DNA from 4 places in the Alishewanella sp. BS5-314 genome. Region 3 is predicted to be linked to each of the others. Evidence: predicted binding sites of a transcription regulator. Region 3 holds the regulator's gene; each other region holds the start of a gene.
The links. The regulator FNR, encoded in region 3, switches genes on or off when oxygen is low (the NO sensors DNR and NnrR bind a similar motif). The targets are predictions, from matches to a motif close to TTGATCTAGATCAA.

Region 1 (5,695 bases), 1.1 Mb from region 3:
CTGTTCAATCAGCCGCGCCCAGGCGTCGACCTGGGCCGCAAAACGAATAGAAAAACGTTGCTCATCCAGCACATCACTATCGGCTGCTGGCAAGCTGTCAAAATGCTGTGCCTGCCACCAGCCCTCGCTAAGTGCGGCTTGTGTATCGGCATCGTCGGCAAATTGTGCATCCGCTTGCTCATCTTGCCGTGCGTAATAAGCTGCCTGTTGCGACTCACTGCCCTCAGCAAAACGGTAGTCAGCGGGCGCACTAACCTCAACCGGTGCCGCATACTCAACATCAGATGGTAGCCAATTATCGGGTTCAGGCTGTGCGTGCTGCTGTGGCTGTGGCTGTTGTGGCTTTAGCACAGCTGCCAGCTGGCTACTGGCCTGAGTTGCGGCACTGCCTGCAGCGGTATCCGTGATTGGGTTGGACTCCGGCGCCGCCTGGCGCTCAGACTTTTTTGCCGCAGTCTCCTGTGCTGCCAGAGTACCAGGTACCACTACACCACGTCTGGCCATAATACGGGCGGTAACCGGATCAATTGCGGAGGTCGCTGCTGTAGGGGCGTCATCTGCACTGACAGCTGTCGCTGTCTCAGCAATCACTGCAGCAGGCTGCGGCTGAAGTGGTGTTGCTGGGTTGGTATCAGCCGGCATCACACTGGTTAGGGGCTCAGCGGCTGTGGGCGGTGCCGGCTGAACCGGCGTTGGCGCGACCGTTGTCACCACAGACGACTCCGTAGCGGGCCGCAGTGGGCTTAATGCCTTATTTTCGGTTAGCACTGGCGGCTGACCGCCTTGCGCCGCCGGCACAAAAGCCAGGGTGCGTAACAGCGCCATTTCCAGGCCTATCGCTGGCTCAGGCGCGTAAGGCAGATCTTTTTTGCCACTTAACAGCAATTGATAATACAGTTGGATGGCTTCCGGGCTTTGGCTGGCGGCAAACTGGTGCACCGCATCCGGATAATCACTGTGCTCAGCCAAGGCCGGCTGTAACTGACTCAGAGCGGTCAGATGCAACAGGCTTAACACATCGTCCAGCACTTGCAGATAATCCGCCTGCTGGCTTAACAGCTGCTGTAAACTGTGTTGCAGTGCTGCTAAATCGGCCGTGAGCAGGCTTTGCAGTAACTGCACTGCCCAGCTGGTATCTAACAGCCCCAACATCTCCCGCACCGGCTGCAACCTGACCTCACCGTTACCGAGCGCAATAGCCTGATCGGTCAGGCTTAACGAATCGCGCAGGCTGCCTTTGGCCGCCTTGGCTAACAATTGCAGCGCAGTGTCATCAAAGGGTAAATCTTCGGCACTCAGAACCGCCGCCAGATGCTGCTGAATTTGCGCGACGGTGAGCGCCTTTAAACTAAACTGCAAACAACGTGACAGTACCGTCACCGGCAGCTTTTGTGGATCCGTCGTGGCAAGTAAAAACTTAACGTGTGGTGGCGGCTCTTCCAGCGTTTTTAATAAGGCATTAAAGCTGTGACGTGACAGCATATGCACTTCGTCAATCAGATAGACTTTATAACGGCCGCGGCTGGGTGCGTATTGCACATTATCCAGCAAGTCGCGGGTATCCTCGACCTTGGTGCGGGATGCGGCATCAATTTCCATCAAATCAACATAGTTGCCGGCATCAATCTCTAAACAAGTACTACACTGGCCACAAGGGGTGGCGGTAATGCCGGTTTCACAGTTCAGACTTTTGGCAAAGATACGGGCAATGGTGGTTTTACCGACACCCCGGGTGCCGGTAAATAAGTAGGCATGGTGCAAACGTGCACTGCTAAGGGCGTTCGCCAGCGCAGTTTTTACATGCTGCTGACCAACCAACTCACTAAACTGGCGCGGCCGCCATTTTCTGGCCAGAACCTGATAACTCATGCCGGCATCCTGTATCGCTGTTAGGTAGCGCTAGCCTACCGCTATTCGCCGTGATACTCAACCAAACTACACAGGCTTAAGCCCAGCTTTTCTAAGCGCGCTACGCCGCCGAGCTCCGGCAAGGCAATAACAAAGGCGGCATCAGTCACAGTACCACCCAGGCGCCGTACCAGCTGCACAGTAGCATCAATGGTCCCACCGGTAGCCAGCAAGTCATCGACCAGCAATACCTTGTCGCCAGCGACGATAGCATCAGCATGCAGTTCCAGCGCATCTTCGCCGTACTCCAGCGAATAAGCCTGAGAAATACGCTCCCGCGGTAACTTACCAGGCTTGCGCACCGGCACAAAGGCCACACCCAGCGCATAAGCCAGCGGGGCACCAAAAATAAAGCCGCGCGACTCAGTACCGATAATTTTCGTAATACCGGCAGCCTGATAGCGGGCAACAAAGGCATCAATGACCTTTTTAAAGCTGGGGCCATCCTGCATCAGGCTGGTAACATCGCGAAAGGTAATGCCCGGTTTCGGATAATTTTCTACCGTTTTAATCACGGCCTTTAGTTCGGTTGCAAGCTGTTGGTAGTCCATGCATAAACCCTTAAATCAATACAGACAAAAAAGCCGCCTCGGTGGCGGCTGATACCCGGCGTAGCGTTACTTTTAAGATAGTAACTGAAACCAGCGGACAATTGGGGCCAGACATAACAGGCCAGCGAAACAAATAACAAATAATATTAACTGCTTCAGGTTGAAGCTGTCTTTAAAGTTTTCATCAGCCATACTGCTTTACCGCCTACAAGTTGATCTACATCAAAACCGGCGCCTATGGTAATGAATTTTGCCTGCTTTGAAAAGCAACAACGCGAATTCAACACAAAGAAAAGCCCCGGCATAACGCCGGGGCTTATTAGCTGCTGAACATCAGCTTATAACAATTAGAAGTTATAAGACACGTTCAGGAAGGCTCTGCGACCGTAGAAATCGTACTGAGAGTACAGGATCGCATTACCAGCGGTACGTACGCCAGCTGGAGAACCTTTTGGCGGCTCTTTATCAAACAGGTTGGCAATACCGAAGGTTACATCGAAGCCCTGGAAATCTGTCTGAACAGATGCCGAGTGCAGGATATAAGTCGGTGTTTCTGCGATAAAGGTTGAAGCCTGACCACGATAAGTGGTGCGGTTGCCGTTAGCGAAATACTTATAGTCGTCTGTTGCAGCAACATAACGGGTATTCCAGGTATAACGCCAGCCATCACGGCTTAAGGTCGCTGATAAGGTTCCAACATGCTTAGGTTCACCGATATCACCCACATAAGTAGATGGGACACTATCCGGGAACTGCTTAAATGAACGCTCTAACTGTACGGTATGATCTAAACGCAGACGCAGACGACCGAAAGAGAAATCATCTTCGAAGGTAGCCATAAAGTCAGCACCACGAACGCTTTGCTGAGATACGTTGACATAACCACCACGTACTTCTGCAATACCCCAGTCACCGTTTGCACCAGTGCGACGGGTAAACTGACTACAGAATGGATCATTCGGGAAGTTCTCTGAACGGTAACACAAGCCCAGTACAGTACCACCACCGATATTGTTCACCTGGTTATCAATTACTACGTCATAGTAATCTGCTGAGAAGCCCCATACACTTTCCGGGCTCTTCCACACCAAGCCAATACCTTTTGATACTGAGGTTTCAGCGGCCAGTTGACCGGCGCCACCACCGGTAACAGAAGTCATTGAACTACCTGCTGTTACGTAGGTAGCTGGTACACCGCCTGCCTCACAGTTCGCGGCAATACGTGGATCAATGGTACCTTCCGCTAAACGGCCTGACCAGTTTAAGCACGGGTCATTAGACTGTGCCAGGAAGCCGGTCTGGTTCTGTAAATACAGTTCAAACAAGGCTGGCGCGCGGAAAGATGAACCACGTGATGCCCGCAGCTGGAAACCATGCCCAATTACCCAGTTGGCAGATACTTTGTAGGTGGTATCGCTACCATAGGTAGACACATCAGTCCAACGCGCAGAGGCTGTCAGGTCAAAGCTTTCAACCATTGGCAGATCACGCAATACCGGAACGAAGATTTCACCGTACACAGCTTTGGTGCTCGCGCTACCGGCGGTAATACCGGCACCGGTTGAACCCCACAGGTTATTAGCCAGTGTAGCTTTACCAGGTACGTCATTAATTTCATCTTTCTGTAATGAAGCACCGAAAGCGGTACTTACAAAACCGGCTGGTAATTCAAAGAGCTCACCAGTGAAGTAACCATCAAAGGTTTGTTGACGGTATGAGGTCGAACCATTATCAACATCAAACAGGAAGTCTTTAACCGCCTGCGATTGATTACCGTTGATATGATCCGGGCCTAACCAGTCAACTAAAGTACAAGGCTTACCAGAAACCGGTGAATTCTGACCCACACAAGGGCCGCCGTTAACCGCATTTTGCGCCATTAACATGGCATCAAACAGAATAACCTTGGTATCGTAGTCACCGCGGTTATAACTGTTTTGGTAAGAGACATCCCAGTTCCAGTCGCCGATTGAGCCTTCAAAGCCGAATACGTAACGCGAGTAATCAACTGTTGTATCCACACCAGAATGGTCAGTCATTGCTACAGACATAAAACCGATACGCTGGCTACCACCCCAACCTGGCACTACGCCCGGATTGATATAACCGGTCGCGGCCATTTCGTTGTTCCAGAACTGGCGGAAGCTGTTGGTTACAGTATTACGACGGCTAAAAATAAACTCTGAATAACCAGATACATTATCTGTAAAGTCGTAGTTACCCATTAAGAAGATCGAGCCGACTTTGGTTTCCGGGATCATTGACTGGCGATCCTGGAATGGGTGATCCGCATCAGCCCAACCATCGGTTTCTTTATCATAAGATACCGGGTAGAAACCAGCTGGTACGGTAATATTACCCGGGCCAGGTGCGGTAATCAGACTGGCGAAAGTTGGACGGTTATTGGCGGCAAAAAAACCATCATAGTCGTATTGCGCTTTAACACCAGTACGGAAGTTACTTGGTAGTGGGTTAGTATTGTTACGGGTTTGCACCCACACACCGTATTGCAGCGCATTACAGTGATAATCGCCAGTCCGCGGGTCGATAGGATCGGTCCGCTCACCGGTAGTTGCGTCTAAGAATAAGCGCTGTGGACAGGCAAAGAAATCGCGATCGCCACGCGCAAGCTCACTGCGTAGTTGATAGTCGGCTACAGCGCGGAACGAACCCCGGTCAAAGGTTCTACCGTAGGTCGCGTTAACACGGTAGTTTTCGCCACCGCTTTCAAATGGCTGATCCAGGTTTACCGTAATATTGGTTTCATCACCTTTTTTAGTGATGATATTAACAACACCAGCTACTGCATCAGAACCGTACAGCGAAGATGCACCGTCTTTTAATACTTCGATCCGCTCTACCGCTGACAGTGGAATAGAGTTAACGTCAAAGGCAGCAACCTGACCACGGGTACCGGCTGGGCCAGCGCGACGGCCATTTAGTAATACCAGAGTACGGTTCGCACCCAGACCACGCATCGAAATCGATTCGTTACCAGCACCACCGGCAGTAACAAAACCTACTGATAAAGCAGAGATCAACTGACTGGAGCCGGCAGCAATAGTAGAGGTACGCAGTAATTCGCCCAGCGTATTTAAACCCTGATCTCTGGCCAGCTCAGCACTGATTACCGTGATTGGTGTAGCGCTATCCAAACCATCAGTACGGATACGGGAACCGACAACCTGAATACGTTCGGCTTTTTCATCTTTTTTAGCAGATTCGTCTTCTTTATC
Region 2 (5,695 bases), on a different contig from region 3:
TCGGTAAGCTCCAGCTCCAGCAGGGACGCGTTGATATCACTTTGCTGCAAAATCGCTCGTAGCCGGGGCAGAAAATCGGCTTCCGCCAGCTGTAATGCCGAAATATTGACTGCCACCGGCAGCGCCCGTTCACCCCAGCGCCTGAGTTGATGGCAAACCTGACGTAATACCTGTTCGCCCAATTGGTGAATGAGCCCAAGCTTTTCCGCCAGCGGAATAAACAGCGCCGGTGAAATCATCCCCAGCTCCGTATCCTGCCAGCGCACCAGCGCTTCCAGGCCGATAATATCGCCGCTCTGTAACGCAAATTTGGGCTGATAATAGACCTGCAGCAGTTGCTGACGCAGTGCCAGGCGTAGCGCTTGCTCCAGCTTTAGCTCCTCTTCATTTTGCAGCCCGCTGCTGGCCTGATAAAAACTAAACTGATTACGGCCAGCACTTTTCGCCTGATACATGGCAACATCAGCATGTTTGACTAATAGCTCAGCATTATGGCCATCTTTCGGATAGACACTGATGCCGATACTGGTGGTTAAAAAGAACTCCTGCTCCAATAGCTTTACCGGCCGTTCGAATTGCGAAATCAGCCGCTGCGCCAGGTTTTCCAGTGATTTCACACAACTGACTTCCGGGATCAGAATAGTAAATTCATCGCCGCCAATACGGGCCACAGATTCGCCCTCACGCACTGTCGCCTGTAAGCGCTTTGCGACTTCTTTTAATGCCTGATCGCCGGCCAGATGCCCCAGCGTATCGTTAATCCGTTTAAACAAGTCTAAATCAAGAAACATCACCGCCAGCGTGTGCTTATGGCGATGAGCATTCGCCAGCGCCAATTGCAGCCGATCGAAAAACATCCGCCGGTTTGCCAGCCCGGTTAGCTCATCCATATAGGCCAGTTGATGGATTTTCTCTTCCTGCTGTTTGCGTTCGGTAATATCACTGAAGATAGACGCATACTGGGTAATCCGGCCATCTTCAGCGCGAATGGCAGTAATGCTTAGCCACTGTGGGTAGAGCTCACCGTTTTTGCGTTTATTCCAGATTTCACCCTGCCAGTGGCCTTGTTCGAGCAGGGTTTGCCACATCCGGCGGTAAAAATCTGCGGTATGTAAACCGGAGCTGAGCAGACGCGGGGTTTGGCCAATCGCCTCTTCCTGACTATAACCGGTGAGCTTACTAAAGCTGGGGTTAACAGATTGAATAAAACCATGTTGGTCAGTGATCATAATGCCGTCCATAGAGGCATCAATCACCTTATGTGCCAGCCGTAAATAGTCGGCCGAGGTACGCAGTGCGTTATCACGATCGCGTAGCGCCGTTTTTAGCTGTTCAATATAGGCATATTCGACATTGCGCAAAATATCACTAAAGGATAACAAGCCACAGATATTGTCATCTTTGGCGACCCCCAGATGGCGAATGCCATGCTCGGTTAACAGCTCCACCGCCTGTAGTAACGTCAGGTCTGGCGCAACCGTTAATAGCGGCCGGCTTGCCAGCTCACCGATCGACTTTACTGCGCAATCCTCAGCCAGTAAGCGCACCAAATCCCGTTCCGTTACCAGGCCGTAGTCATCGGCCGCAAAGCAGACAATGGCCGCATCGGTCGCAAAATGACGCATAGCGGCAACGGCTTCAGCCAGTGGTAAGGCCGCCGCCAGATGCAGTGGTGCTTTATCAATACAGCTGCCGACTTCGCGAAACCGCAGGTAAAACTCAATCTTTTGCTGGCGGATAATATCGCTCTGGGTCAGCAGCCCAAGCGGCTTTTGCTGATTATCGACCACCAGCAGGCGCCGGATATTATGGTTTAGCATCAAACTGGCCGCACCACTTAAGCGCGTCAGGCCACTGGCACTGATCACTGGTGATGACATCACTGAGCCCACTTTGATGTCAGCGGGTTTACTGCCGGCGAAATCCAGCTTGCGGGTATCGGCTTCTGACCAGATACCAGTAATTTGACCTTGCTCTTCCACCAGAATGCAGCTGACATTATGGCTGCGCATTAGCTTGGCCGCCTGCTGTAAGCTGGTGTCAGGCGGGCAGGTTAGTAATGGCTTTTTAATCAGCTCGGCCAGGGTAGGTTCGGCTTCGGTATTTTCAGTTCCCAGTAACAGCTCAGACATGGGGTTCTCAACATCGCAGTCAGATGGTGGCTAGTATAAAAGTATAGGTCGGACGTATCTTGATCTGGAACAAGGTTGCTTAAGAAGTGAGCGCGCTGATTGGACTGACCAGTATATGAAGAAAGTGTGATTTAGTCAGCCGGCGAAGCTTGCGCTGGATCAATGCAAGGTGCAAATAGCCGGTTAAAATCGGCGCCCCAGATCTTGATTGAGACCCAGCCTATGTTTAAACCTGAACTCTTGTCTCCTGCCGGTAGCTTAAAAGCGATGCGACTGGCCTTTGCTTACGGTGCCGATGCCGTTTACGCCGGCCAGCCGCGCTATAGTTTGCGGGTACGCAATAATGAGTTTGACTTAGCCGCGCTGGAGACAGGGATCAACGAAGCTCATGCCTTGGGTAAGCGCTTTTATGTGGTCGTTAATATCGCACCACATAATAGCAAGTTGACCACCTTTGTCCGCGATATGCAGCCGGTGGTGGCGTTAAAGCCGGATGCGCTGATTGTGTCTGATCCTGGTGTGATTTATTTGTTGCGGCAGCATTTCCCGGAGCAGCCATTACATCTATCGGTGCAGGCCAATACCGTTAACTGGGCGGCGGTAAAGTTCTGGCAAACGCAGGGCGTGGAGCGGGTGATTCTGTCACGCGAATTATCTGTCGAGGAAATTGCTGAAATCCGCCGTGAAGTGCCAGAGATGGAGCTGGAAGTCTTTGTGCATGGCGCGCTCTGTATGGCTTATTCCGGGCGTTGTTTGCTCTCGGGTTATATTAATAAGCGGGATCCGAATCAGGGCACCTGCACTAATTCCTGCCGCTGGCCCTATCAGGTGCATGCCGCAGTAGAAGATGAAGTCGGGCAATTTAAGCCGATCAGTACCCCGGCGCTGCTGGAAGAGCAGGGGCGGCCGGGTGAACTGATGACCATCGACGAAGATCTGCATGGCACCTATATTCTGAATTCAAAAGACTTACGCGCGGTTGAGCATGTGCCGGCGTTAACCGCTATGGGCGTGCATTCCCTGAAAATTGAGGGCCGCACCAAGTCACCTTATTATGTTGCCCGTACCGCTCAGGTGTATCGTCAGGCGATTGATGATGCCGTTGCTGGCAAGGCTTTTGATAGCAAGCTGTTAAATGAATTGGAAGGCATGGCTAATCGTGGTTTTACTGAGGGCTTTTTACGTCGCCATAAGCCGCAGGATACGCAAAATTATGATACCAGTCACAGTGTGGGTGAGCAGTTACTGGTTGGCGAATTTATCGCTGAGCAGGATAGCGAAGGTTTTGCCTTACTGGAGGTAAAAAACCAGTTTGCGGTTGGCGATCAATTGATCCTAATGACGCCCCAGGGTAATCAAAGCTTTCGGTTACAGGCGCTGCGTAATCAGCAGGATCAGGATTTACTACTGGCACCCGGCGCCTGTTATCAGCTTAAGGTAAAGCTGCCGGCACAGGTTCTATTGCAGCATGCGATGTTGCTAAAACAGCTACCCGTTGCCAGTGCGGCAGCAGCCGGTTTAGCAACAGAGATTGTCTGAGATGACGGCCGTTATCGAGGTAAGTTGCATCAATTGTGATATGTGTGTGCCGGAGTGTCCGAACGAGGCCATTAGCATGGGGCCTCTGCATTATCAGGTGGACCCGGCGCGTTGTACCGAGTGTGTCGGCTTTTATGAAAAGCCGACCTGTATTGAAGTCTGTCCAATTGATTGTATTGAATTAATTGACCTTAGCTGACGCTTGCTTTGCTGTAGCCGCCCATCTAAGATGGGGTCATCCTGTGCTCGCTGTTAGATAAGATGATGCCATCCCCACTCAGTATTGAGGAAACGTTCCGGCAACTCGCTGATGTGCTGACCCAGAGCGGCTATCCGGATTTTTTACCCACCTTAGTGCAACGTATCGCCCATCTGCTTGATGTTGAATTTTGTCTGATTGCTGATGCAACACTGAACACTGTCGAGGCCAAGACCATCGCCTTATATGGCAAAGGACAGTTACTGGACAATATCAGCTACCCGCTAAAAGGGACGCCCTGTGAAACCGTGCCAGAGCGGGAACCCTGTTTGTATCAGCAGGGCGTGTGTCAGGCCTTTCCGGATGATAAGTTGCTGGTAGACCTGGGGGTTGAGAGTTACCTTGGCATGCCTATTCTGAATACCAGTGGCCAGAAGCTGGGTATCTTAAGCATTATGGCAACCAAGGCTTTACCGCGGCCGGATATTAGCCGTGAGGTATTGCGCATAGCGGCAGCTCAGGTCGGTGCCGAACTGGAGCGCAGCCAGAGTGAGCGCTTTATCCGCAAACTTACCTATCGCGATGCGGTAACCCAGTTGCCAAACCGCGCGCATTTGCTGGAAAAGTTGCAAAACTGGCCAAGAGTCGATGGCAGCAGGGCCGGTTTGGGCGTAGCGCTGATTGATATCAGCCGCTTTAAAGAATTAAACGATCTCTTTAGTTTTAAAGTGGGCGATGAAATCCTGGCTGCTGCCGCCAAACGGATGCGCGACGATTTACCAGAGAGCTGTTACCTGGCGCGTTATTCTGCCGATCAGTTTGCGCTATTAAGCCCGGTGTATTCGGTACGCGAACTGGAGCAACTGTGCCGGCAGGTACAAAAGCTGTTTATGTGGCCCTTTCATTGTGCCGGCAGAGATTTTGCGCTGAATGTGAATCTGGGATGCGCTCTGGTCACCGCCGAAGAGCTGAATGGTCCGGAATTGCTGCGTTTTGCCAGTATTGCGCTGGCCGAAGCCAAAAGTAGTGGTAGTGGCCTAAAGGTGTTTGAGCCTTCAATGAGCCAGGCGCTTAGCGAGCGGCAAAAGGTTTTAGAAAAGTTTATGCTGGCGCTACGCAGTGGCAAGCTCAGTTTAAACTATCAACCGCAACTGGATTTGGCGAGCGGCCAGTTGTCAGGCGCAGAAGCACTCTGCCGTTGGTACGACGATGAATGGGGTTGGGTGCGACCTGATACCTTTATTCCGCTGGCGGAAGAGCGCGGCCTGATGCCGGAGTTGGGGAACTGGGTGATGCAAACCGCCTGCCGGCAACTGAATTTATGGCAGCAAAAAGGTTATCGTTTACCGGGCCGGTTATCGGTCAATGTCTCGGCCCGCCAGCTTGACAATGAGCAACTTGTCAGTGATTTTGCTACCTGTAGCAGTGGTATTAAGCCCACTCAGATTGAACTGGAAGTGACGGAATCGTTGATTATGCGCAATCCGGAGCAGTCACTGCGGCAAATGGCTGAGCTGGAAGGTATGGGCTTTAGCTGGGCCATTGATGACTTTGGTACCGGTTACTCCTCGCTGGCTTATCTGACTCGCTTTCGCGCCTCTACGTTAAAAATTGACCGCGCTTTTATCAATAATATCCCCGGTGATCACCATCATAATATGGTGGTTAAAACCATTCTGGCGATGGCGAAAAGTCTGGATATGCTGACCATTGCCGAAGGGGTGGAAACGGCAGAGCAGGCGGCTTATCTGTTGCAGCTCGGCTGTGCCAGGGCGCAGGGCTACCATTTTGGTAAACCGGTACCGGCAGAAGAGTTTGCTGAGCG
Region 3 (5,695 bases):
GCCGGTGAGACCCTGCCCGCTGATGGTCTGGTGCTGGAAGGTCAAAGCTCGGTTGACGAGTCGATGCTGACCGGTGAATACCGGCCGATCAGCAAAATGGCCGGTGAGCAGGTGTTGGCCGGCAGTATTAATCACGATGGCTTACTGACCATTCAGGTCACTGAAGTACTGGCACACTCCCGGCTGGGGCAAATTATCCAGCTGCAACAACAAACACTGAGTCAAAAGCCCAAGCTAGTCGAAAAAACCGATCAGTTGGCGAAATACTTCGTCGAACGGCTACTGGTGATTGCGGTGCTGACTTTCGGCCTTTGGTATTTCTGGTGGAATCCGGATCGGGCGTTTTGGGTTACGCTCTCGGTGTTGGTGGCAACCTGCCCTTGTGCGCTTAGCCTGGCGACGCCGACCGCCATTACCTGTGCCCTCGCCCGCCTCAATCGTCAGGGCATACTGATCAAAAACGCTCAGGCGTTAGAGGCCTTGCCACAGATCACCCATATCGTACTGGATAAAACCGGCACCCTGACCGAAGGTAAGTTTAGTGTCGAAAGCGTCGAGATGCTAAGCGCGGCTTACACTGAGCAACAGGCCCTGAATCTGATTGCAAATCTGGAACGTTATTCAGAACATCCGATAGCCCGAGCCTTCTCGCCCTATCAGACCGCGGCCGAGGAGCTGCAACAGGTAACAGTCAGTGTCGGTGCCGGCATTAGCGGTTACTGGCAACAGCAAGCGGTGCGGGTCGGCAGTGCCGGTTTTTGTCAGCTAAGCCGCACTGTCAGCGGCGCCATGGTCTATCTGACGATTAACCAACAACCGATAGCCGCTGTAACCCTGAGTGACAGAGTGCGGCCGGAAGTTCCGGCGCTGCTGGCCAGCTTGCAACAACAGGGCTACCAATTGGGGATGTTAACCGGCGACAGCTCGTCACAGGCCGAGCAACTGGCCAGCGAATTACAGCTTAACTTTATGCATAAAGGCTGTACACCGGAACAAAAGGTGGCGCATATTCAACAGCTGATTAGCGAAGGCAAACAGGTACTGATGCTGGGCGATGGTATTAACGACAGCCCAGGCTTTAACGCTGCGCATATTTCGGTTGCGGTGCACTCTGGTGCCGATCTGTCTAAAAATCAGGCTGATGTCGTGTTGTTAAAACCCGATGTGAGTCTGTTAGCCGCACTGCTCAAAGGTGGCAAAACCACCGCCAGCGTGATAAAGCAAAATCTCGGATGGTCTGTCGGTTATAATTTGATTATTATTCCGCTGGCCGTAGCCGGCTTTGTCTCGCCCTATATTGCAGTGATCGGTATGTCGTTCAGCTCGTTATTGGTGGTATCGAATTCATTGAGGTTACTAAAGAAATGAGCATCATTTACGTACTTATCCCGATAGCCATCTTCTTTGTTGCGATGGGGATCTGGATTTTCTTCTGGGCGGTGCGCTCGAAACAGTTTGAAGATCTGGAAAAAGAAGGGTTGAGCATCCTGTTTGACGAGGACGATAAGCCAAAACCACCCGCGGACAAAGATGAGCCCTGATTATCTGGCCGCGCTGCTGATCGGCCTGCTGGGCAGCAGTCACTGCCTGGTGATGTGCGGCGGCATTGCCAGTGCCTTGCAACTGAGCGTGCCGGCTGAGCGCCGCCACTCCGGTTATACTTACCCCCTGTTACTCAGTGCCGGCCGCTTAACCACCTACAGCCTGTTTGGTGCCCTGGTCGGCTACTTTGGCCTGACCGCGATGCAGCTGGCCGGTGCCTCCATGCTCTGGTTGCGGTTACTGGCAGGCGTCTTACTGGTTGCTATGGCGCTCTATATCGCCCGGCTCTGGTTTGGTCTGACGCAGCTGGAACGGCTCGGGCAAAAGCTCTGGCAGCGCGTCCAGCCCTGTACCAAGGCACTGTTACCACTTGACTCAGCGACGAAAGCCTATCGGTATGGCCTGCTGTGGGGTTTTTTGCCCTGCGGCTTGGTTTATTCGACCCTTAGCTGGAGTCTGGCCAGCGGCAGCCCCTGGCATGGTGCCCTGCTGATGCTGAGCTTTGGCTTGGGCACCTTGCCGGCGATCCTGGCCGTTGGTGGCGCCGCACAGCTACTGCGCCAGCTGAAAAGCGCCTTGTGGTTTCGCTATAGCACCGCCGCTATACTGGCTATCTACGGCATTTATACGATATGGCTTGCTTTGCAGAGGTTAGTTTTTTAAGCTAGCTACTATATTAGGGAATTCAGGGTTTATTCGATGCAACGCTCGGCGATTAATTGTCAGGATTGTGGTTTTAGTCAGTTGTGCCTGCCGTTTTCACTCAACGATCAGGAAATGACCAAGCTGGATGACATTATTCAGCGCAAACGACCGTTACATAAAGGCGATATCCTGTTTGAAAGCGGCACCGCCCTGAAAGCACTGTATGCGGTACGCACCGGTTCCTTTAAAACCTTTACCCTGACCGAGCAAGGTGAGCAGCAAATTACCGGCTTCCATTTACCCGGCGATATTATCGGTTTTGATGCGATTAATACCCAGCAGCATATGAGCTACGCCGAAGCGCTGGAAACCGGCATGATTTGCGAGATCCCCTTTAACAACCTGGAAATGTTACTGGACCAGCTACCCAAGTTACGGCAGCAGATGATGCGGCTGATGAGTCAGGATATCCAGGCTGATCAGCAGATGTTGTTGCTGTTAAACCGCAAAACTGCCGAACAAAAACTGGCCACCTTTTTAAACCATCTGGCCTCGCGCTACGGTAACCGTGGTTTTTCCTCCAAAGCCTTCCGCCTGACCATGACCCGCAGTGATATCGGCAATTACCTGGGTTTAACCGTTGAAACCATTAGCAGGCTGCTGAGTAAATTACATAAAGATCAGATCATCGAAGTGGATGGCAAACTGATAACCATTTTAGATGCCCCTGCCTTAAGTAACCTCGCCGGTCAGTGTTAATCGGTATTTTGTTGATTTAACACAAAGGCCAGCCTACCAACTCCGGTTATGTTGACTACACTTAATCTAACAGATTGCGTGCATCAACCTGGTAACCGGAGTCATTATGTCGATTTATAACAATGTTTTAGTGGTATTAGATCCCACGACTGAACAACAGAAAGCCCTCGACCGCGCCCTGGAGCTAAGCCGCAAACAAGGCGGTAAACTGACCGCGTTTTTATCGGTATACGAATTCTCCTATGAGATGACCACCATGCTATCCGGTGACGAACGCGAAGCAATGAAGCAGGCGGTGATTAAAGATCGCGAAATCTGGGTCAGTGGCTTACTGCAGCAGGCTCAGGCGCAAGGACTGGAGATCAGTATTCAGGTGGTCTGGCATAACAGACCGTTCGAAGCCGTCGTCAAAGCTGTGCTGGAGCATAACTTTGATCTGGTGATCAAAGGCACCCATGACCACGATGTGCTGAAATCGATGATTTTCACCCCAACTGACTGGCATATTTTGCGCAAATGCCCCTGCCCGGTGCTGCTGGTAAAAGAGCATGCCTGGCCGGCGCAAGGTAATATTATCGCCGCTGTTAATGCCGGCAGTGAGCAGGAGCATCATAAATCCCTGAATAACAGGGTGATTGATAAAGCTAAACAAATGGCTGCCATGCTAAATGCCAGGGTGCATCTGGTGAATGCCTACCCCGGTACTCCGGTTAATATCGCCATCGAGATCCCGGAATTTAATCCGCAGGAATATAACAGCACCATGCAGCGACATCATAAGGATGCCGTGAAGCAACTGGCAGCCGAACATCAGATCCCGGCAGAGCAATGTCATGTGCTGGAAGGGATGCCGGAAGATGTGATCCCGAAATTGGCACGGCAGCTTGATGCCGAGATGGTATTAATTGGCACTATCGGCCGCACCGGCTTATCGGCGGCCATTATCGGTAATACCGCTGAGCATGTGATTGACCGTCTGGATTGTGATGTGCTGGCCTTAAAACCGGCCAATTTTGTCTGTCCGCTGGAGAAATCCTAGCCTTCCAGCCTCTGCCTCTTTTGAACAGGCGCACCCTTGGGTATAATGTGCGCCTTTTTTCTGTCTGGTAGTTAATGATGTCTCACGCGGCACAAGCGAAAGCCCAATATAATCTGAACAAGCTGCATAAACGGCTGCGCCGTAATGTCGGCCAGGCCATTGCTGATTTTGGCATGATCAGCGAAGGTGACAAGATCATGGTCTGTTTATCCGGCGGCAAAGACTCCTATACGCTGTTAGATATCCTGCTTAATCTGCAGCAATCTGCGCCGGTGAATTTCAGCATCGTTGCAGTTAACCTGGATCAGAAACAACCCGGCTTCCCGGCGCATGTGTTACCGGAATATTTAAGCAGCATCGGCGTCGATTTTAAAATTGTTACTGAAGACACCTACTCGATCGTCAAAGAGAAGATCCCGGAAGGTAAAACCACCTGCTCACTGTGCTCACGGCTGCGCCGCGGTATTTTATATCGTACGGCAAAGGAGCTGGGCGCGACCAAGATTGCGCTGGGTCATCATCGCGATGATATGCTGGAAACCTTGTTTTTAAATATGTTCTACGGCGGCAAGATGAAGTCGATGCCGCCCAAGCTGATCAGCGACAATGGTGAACATATCGTGATCCGGCCACTGGCCTACTGCAAAGAAAAAGATATTGAAAAATACTCAGTGGCGAAAGGCTTCCCCATCATCCCCTGCAACCTCTGTGGCTCACAGGATGGTTTACAGCGGCAGGTGGTAAAAGAAATGCTGCAGGATTGGGATAAGTGCTTCCCCGGCCGCATTGAAACCATGTTCCAGGCGATGCAAAATATTATACCTTCGCATCTGGCCGATAACAGTTTGTTCGATTTTAAAGCCATCAGCAAAGACAGCCCGTTAAACGGCGATGGTGATACTGCCTTTGATAAACCGGCCGTACCATCAGTGCCGGTAGGTTTTGAGCAGGATGATGAAGAGCTGAGCGTGCATCAGACAGTAGAACTAAGCTAGTTTAGCCGCAATCTACCTTAAGTATTTTGCTTTAGAAAAGCCTGGTTAAAACCGGGCTTTTTAATTCTAGCTTGCTTACTCTTCCAGCAGACGGCGATTAAAACGGATCATGGCAGTGATTTCTTCAATATACTCATGACCGCGTTCAGAATACGCGCTTAAACCGTGCGCCAGGGCTTCACCACGCAGCGGCTTATTCTCAGCGCGGTGCTCAGCCCGGATATGCCGCAGCTTCTCATAAGTATGAAAGGTATTCAGGTTGTAGAAGTAACTACGGATACTGGCCGCCGGGCTATCGAAGCGGGCAACTTCATGAAACTGATCTTCGGCACGATTTTGTGGGATCAGGCCACAGCCCTCCCGGAAACACCATTGCCCAAAGAAATTATAACCCTCGACCGCAAAGCGGCTGGTACCCCAGGCTGATTCATTGGCAGCCTGCATCAACACCAGACTTTCCGGCAGAATATCCACCCGCTTTAACAGCTCCTGCAACGCCTGGGGATCGGTTTCGGCCACATCCAGTTTAAACTCTTCATACAGGCTGTATAAAAAAGCGTATTCTTCCAGCGAGATACGCAGGTTTTTCTGCTTCTTTTCCGCAATATCTAATAGCTGCTCGCGCAACCAGAGTAAACGCTGGTTCTCGCGTTTTACATGTGGCCGCAGGTAATCAAAAAAGGCCTGTTTTTTGCGGTTAATGTCGCGGATCGCA
Region 4 (5,695 bases), on a different contig from region 3:
GCATCTGTACCGACTGGCAAAAGATAAAGCCCCGCTGTTTAAAACCCAGAGTGCTATAGCGCATCCGGAAGAGCGGGCTGTGCTGAAAAAGGCGGTAGAAAGTTGCCAGTTGCTGGGCGAAACCGGCGATGGCAAAAAAATCTACCTGTACCATCATCAGCAAAGTTCGCCGGTGATGCGCGAAATCGGCCGCCTGCGCGAGCTGGCGTTTCGGGCTGTCGGTGAAGGTTGTGGCCAGCGCCGTGATATTGACCGCTTCGATAGCCATTATGAACATCTGATCCTGTGGGATAGCGATGATCTGGAGATCGTCGGCGCCTACCGTTTTGCCAATACGGCGCGGGTGATCGCTGATCACGGCTTAGCCGGCTTATATACCGCCTCGCTATTTCAATTTAGCGCCCAGATGCAACCCTATCTGGCGCAGGGGCTGGAGCTGGGACGCAGCTTTGTGCAACCACGCTACTGGGGTAAGCGCAGCCTGGACTATCTGTGGTATGGCATTGGAGCTTATCTTAAGCAGTATCCGGAACTACGCTATCTGTTTGGCGGCGTCAGCCTGTCGAACAGCTACCCGCAAGCAGCCCGGGATCTGATGGTCTATTTCTACTCTTTATATTTTCAGGATGAACAGCAAACAGCAGTATCAAATCAGCCCTATCAGCTGCCGCACGCTATTCTGCAACAGCTGCAGCAGCACTTCAGCGGTCAGGACTATGCAGCAGACTTTGTGCAGCTAAAACACCTGCTGGCCAATATGGGGGTAAGTATTCCCACCTTATATAAGCAATACAGTGAGCTGTGCGAGCCAGGCGGGGTGAAATTTCTGGCCTTTGGTACGGATCCGGATTTCGCTGACTGCATTGATGGCCTGGTACTGGTAGACCTGACGCAGCTAAAAGCGCAAAAGCGCGCCCGTTATCTGAGCTAATCCACTGTTTCTTGTGGCTTAGTGTAAAGATCCGGTAAAGTTCAGCTACGATTCAGCCGCGGCCCTCTATAAGTTGTATACTAAATGTCCAACCCTCTGCCGGCGCAACTTAACGCCCGTGGTAAGGAGCTTGATATGACGATACAACGAACCCTGCCACAGCTACTGTTAGCCCTGGCGATTTTATTGCTCAGTGCCTGCGCCAGTCAGGCACAAAGCCGCAGCAGCAACAGCGAGGCTGAGCTGGACCAGATGCTTGCGCCGATTGCACTGTATCCGGACTCAGTACTAACCCACGTCTTGATTGCCTCGACCTATCCGCTGGAAATTGTGCAGGCGGCACGCTGGTTAGAGCGTAATCCGGATCTTCGCGGCGAAGACGCGGTAGAAGCCGTGCAGGGCCAGGACTGGGACCCCAGTGTCCAGGCTTTGGTTGCCTTCCCACAGTTAGTGCAACGCCTGAATGATGATCTGCAATGGACGCAGCGGCTGGGAGAAATCTTTTTAGCCGATGAGCCAGCGTTACTGGCCAGTATTCAGCGCTTACGGCAACGCGCCTATGCCCAGGGCTCACTGCAGCAGATGGAGCATGTGGTGGTGGAGCGCGAACGCGAAGTGATCGTGATTGAACCGGCGCGGCGTGAGGTGATTTATGTGCCCTACTACGATACCCGGGTGGTTTACGGTAACTGGTGGTGGCCAGCCTATCCGCCACTGTATTGGTATGAGCCGGTCGGTCACCGCAGCCGGGTCAGCTTTTACTGGAGCAGTGGTTACCATGTCAGACCGGCGTTTTATTTCAGCGTCTTCGACTGGCATCGTCATCATGTGATAGTGCACCACCATTACTATCATAAACCACCGCGCTATTATCCAAAACGGCAGCACTTCCACAATGCACCACGTTGGCAGCATGATCATTATCACCGCCGTGGCGTGCACTACCGTCACAGTCAGTTACGTGACCGGCCAGACTATCAGCACCGCCCGGATCGGCCACGCCGTCATGACGATGCGCCGCACAGACCTCGCGAACAATGGCGTGCTGAGCGTAATCAGGAGCAGCGCTCACAACCAGACAATCGCTTTATTCCGGCCGACAGCAAGCTCCGTCAGGCTAACCGCGAAGCTGAGGCAGCACCACGCAGTGCGCAGCGCGAAGGCCGTCAGTATGACAGCAACCGTCAGCCGCGCCAGCATGAAACAGCACGAAGCGAACGGCCGCAACATCAGGAGCGCCCGACGCAGGGACGTATTGCTCAGCAATGGGCGGAAAATGAGCAGCGTATGCAGCCAATCCCTGTTGCAGACACCAGCCCGGCCGTTGACCGGCAGCGGCCGCAACGTGTGCAGGACAGTGCGCTACGCACACAACAGCGCAATGAGGCACTCAATAGAGAACAGCAGCGCAATGAGGCGCTGGGTAGAGAGCAGCGAGCACAGCAGCGCAACGAAGCATTAAATAGAGAGCAGCGGGTACAGCATCAGCGCCCGGCACAGGACAGCCGGACCGAGCGGGTGCAGCCTATCAGAGTACCGCAAGCTGAAACCCAGCGCGTACAGTATCAACAGCCGCAGCAAGAGGTAAGAACCGAGCGGGTGCAGCCACAAAGATTTCAGCAAGAGCGGGTACAACCGGTGAGCCGGCCAGCGCAGGATAGCCAACGGGTACAACCGCAGCGGCCACAAATGGAACAACGGCAAGCCGTTGTCAGCCGGCCAGCAAGCGAGAGCCGGGCAACAGGTTCAATCTCCGATCGCTCTAACCGCTTTGAGAACAGGCGCCAACAGCAGGACTAGGCCGCGCTGCGCAAAGGCAACCTGTCCCTACCACTTTGTTGATATAGAACAATACTTACCATTAAAGGCCCGCTTTGTAGCGGGCTTTTTTGATCCAGCCCAAGGTTTTCACCGCCAGCAAGCGCACAATGGCGCCAGTTATCTGACGGGAGAATACAATGAAAACAATGTTATCTACAGTAGCACTGGGCCTGAGTTTAGTTGCCGCCCCTGCCATGGCCGAATTTTCTGTCAACGTTGGCGCCATCAGCGTGATGCCAAGTGACAGCAGCGGCAATCTGAATGTGGTAGAAGCCGTCGCAGGCTTACCGGCCGGCTCAACTGGCGTCAAGGTGAATGACAATACCCAACTGGGCCTGACCTTTGACTACAAACTGGATAAAAACTGGGGCGTGCAGTTAATTGCCGCTACCCCTTTTACCCACAAAATCAGTGGCGATGGCGCTATTGACGGTTTAAAAGTAGGTAAAACCAAGCATTTACCGCCTACCTTACTCGGCCAGTATTATTTTGATGTTGGCAACAGCAACATTCAGCCTTTTGTTGGCCTGGGCGTCAATTACACCAACTTCTTTAATACCGAAGCCGATGGTCAGCTGAAAAGCACGCTGGTCGCGCTGGGTGCGGCCGGTGCTAATGATCCTGTGACCATTAAGCTGAAAAACTCCTGGGGCCTGGCCGCACAAGCCGGCGTCAATATCAAACTGGCTGATAACCTGGGTGTCCACCTGATGATCAGCAAAATTGATATCGATACCAAGGCGCATGTCCGGGTTAATGGCAATACAGTGCAAAGCGTTGATGTCAGTATTGATCCGCTGGTAGCAATGATTGGTCTGCGCTGGACGCTGTAAGTTTTATCTTGCCCTTTGCCGTCAACATTACGGTGTTGACGGTATTTTTCCGGGCGCTCCGACCAAAGTCGGGGCTTTTCCCGCTCCGGCTTCTGGATTAGAGTGCTAATACTGATCTCAAGCCGGAGCTGTTATGCCAAGTCCTGTCTCCAAACTTAACTGGCAACACCTGCTAAAATCCGGAAACCGGATTTTTATTGGCTCCCATGCCGCGGTGCCAACCCTACTGATTGACGATCTGATTGCGAATGCCAAAAGCCTGCATGATATTGAAATTGTGCAACTGGTGACCCTGTCAGACAACAAATGGGCCAAACCCGAGTTTCAGCATTTATTTAAGGTCAATACCTTCTTTATCGGCGGCAATACCGTGCGTCAGGCTGTCGCTGAGGGCAGGGCTGATTACACCCCCTGTTTTATGACCGATATTCCGGCGCTTTTTACCGACGGCGTACTGCCGCTGGATGCCGCGCTGATTATGGTGAGCCCGGCCGATGAACATGGTTATCATTCACTTGGTGTATCAGTTGATGTGATAGCCGCGGCAGCGAAAGCCGCCAAAACAGTGATTGCCCAGGTCAATCCGGCCATGCCTATTACCTATGGCCAATCGTTTATTCATAAAGATGATATCGATGCGTTTTTCTATGCCGAGCAGCCACTACCGGAAGTCCAGCCTACCGAGCTGGATCCGCGTACTGAGCGTATCGGCCAGTACGTGTCACTGCTGGTCGAAGATGGCGCCACTATTCAGCTTGGCGTAGGGAAAATCTGCGAAGCGGTAACCCGCTATCTGAGCAATCACAAGGATCTGGGTCTGCATACCGAGCTGCTGACCGACGGTGTACTGGAGCTGATTAAAAAAGGAGTGATCAACAACAGACGCAAAACCTTTCATCCCGGCAAAAGTGTCACCAGCTTTTGTATCGGCACTAAGCAACTGTATGACTTTGTGCACCAAAACCCGCATATCGGCTTTTATCCCAGTGAATATGTCAATTCGCCCAGCAATATCGCCCGCAACGAGCGCATGGTCTCGATTAACAGTGCCATCGAAGTTGATCTGACCGGACAGGTGGTGTCAGATTCAATCGGCCATCAGTTTTACAGCGGCGTTGGCGGTCAGGTTGACTTTAGCCGCGGTGCTTCAATGAGTAATGGCGGTAAACCCATTATCGCCCTGCCCTCGACCGCTAAAGATGGCAGTATTTCGCGCATCGTGCCGCATATCCGCGAAGGCGCCGGCGTGGTCACCAGCCGGGCGCATGTGCACTATGTGGTGACGGAGTTTGGCGTGGCGTCGTTACGCGGCAAAAGTATCCGCGAGCGGGCGCTGGAGCTGATCCGGGTCGCCCATCCGAAATTCCGTAATCAGTTACTGGCTGAAGTCCGCAAACATTACTGGGTACCGCATTATCAGGTGCAAACCCCGGTCGAAGTACCGGAGCTGGGGCCTGTCGGCTTTAAAGAGCTGAGCGTAAACGGCGAGAGCTTTGATTTGCGGCCACTGAACCCTTCGGATGAACGGCGCTTGCAGGAGTTTTTTTACTCCCATACCAAAGAAACGCTGCAAATGCGCTATAACTCAGTGCCGACACAGATGAGCCGCGAAAAATCCTGCACCCTGGTCAGTGTCGATCAGTCCAGGGATTTAGCACTGTGCATTGTGAAGCAAAAAGGCTCAGTCGTAGAGATCCAGGCCGTCGGCCGCTACTACCTGATTGAGAGCCAGAATAGCTGTGAAGTGGCCTTTGTTACCCGTGAAAAGTTCCAGGGCAAAGGTATGGCTAAGCGGCTGCTGGCAGAAATGATTAATGTGGCAAAAGCCCGCGGCCTGGCTTCAATGCAGGCCTATGTGCGCGCCGAAAACAAACCCATGCTCAAAGTATTCGAAAACGCCGGCTTTGTGCGCTTGCGTAGCGAAGATCCATCCGAAGCCTATTTAAAACTGGATTTAACTCCAGCAGGAGACAGCTGATGCCCATTACCATTTTCAGTCACCCCAGCTGTTACTACCATGAAAATGGCGTTGATCATCCGGAGTGTCCGGAGCGCCTGTCGGCGATTAATGACCAGCTGATCCGCTCCGGAATGGAATATGTGGTGATGC

Region 1: apt (adenine phosphoribosyltransferase) is a predicted target of FNR. The motif match lies at 2,672-2,685, and genes of this name have one in related genera.
Region 2: yegQ (tRNA 5-hydroxyuridine modification protein YegQ) is a predicted target of FNR. The motif match lies at 2,192-2,205, and genes of this name have one in related genera.
Region 4: H1D31_RS00520 (OmpW/AlkL family protein) is a predicted target of FNR. The motif match lies at 2,770-2,783, and genes of this name have one in related genera.

What each region holds. Positions count from the first base shown of each region.
Region 1 covers NZ_JACEHJ010000002.1:1,694,251-1,699,945, forward strand. Annotated here, with positions in the region: gene dnaX (DNA polymerase III subunit gamma/tau) at 1-1,869, opposite strand, end outside; gene apt (adenine phosphoribosyltransferase) at 1,911-2,459, opposite strand; gene H1D31_RS12305 (TonB-dependent receptor domain-containing protein) at 2,807-5,695, opposite strand, start outside.
Region 2 covers NZ_JACEHJ010000001.1:579,310-585,004, reverse strand. Annotated here, with positions in the region: gene H1D31_RS02700 (EAL domain-containing protein) at 1-2,132, opposite strand, end outside; gene yegQ (tRNA 5-hydroxyuridine modification protein YegQ) at 2,355-3,671, shown strand; gene H1D31_RS02690 (YfhL family 4Fe-4S dicluster ferredoxin) at 3,673-3,870, shown strand; gene H1D31_RS02685 (sensor domain-containing phosphodiesterase) at 3,933-5,695, shown strand, end outside.
Region 3 covers NZ_JACEHJ010000002.1:561,405-567,099, reverse strand. Annotated here, with positions in the region: gene H1D31_RS07130 (heavy metal translocating P-type ATPase) at 1-1,368, shown strand, start outside; gene ccoS (cbb3-type cytochrome oxidase assembly protein CcoS) at 1,365-1,541, shown strand; gene H1D31_RS07120 (sulfite exporter TauE/SafE family protein) at 1,531-2,205, shown strand; gene fnr (fumarate/nitrate reduction transcriptional regulator Fnr) at 2,242-2,946, shown strand; gene uspE (universal stress protein UspE) at 3,053-3,985, shown strand; gene ttcA (tRNA 2-thiocytidine(32) synthetase TtcA) at 4,063-4,980, shown strand; gene H1D31_RS07100 (glucosaminidase domain-containing protein) at 5,056-5,695, opposite strand, start outside.
Region 4 covers NZ_JACEHJ010000001.1:107,552-113,246, forward strand. Annotated here, with positions in the region: gene H1D31_RS00510 (lysophospholipid acyltransferase family protein) at 1-931, shown strand, start outside; gene H1D31_RS00515 (DUF3300 domain-containing protein) at 1,067-2,731, shown strand; gene H1D31_RS00520 (OmpW/AlkL family protein) at 2,890-3,585, shown strand; gene H1D31_RS00525 (bifunctional acetyl-CoA hydrolase/transferase family protein/GNAT family N-acetyltransferase) at 3,719-5,563, shown strand; gene H1D31_RS00530 (histone deacetylase family protein) at 5,563-5,695, shown strand, end outside.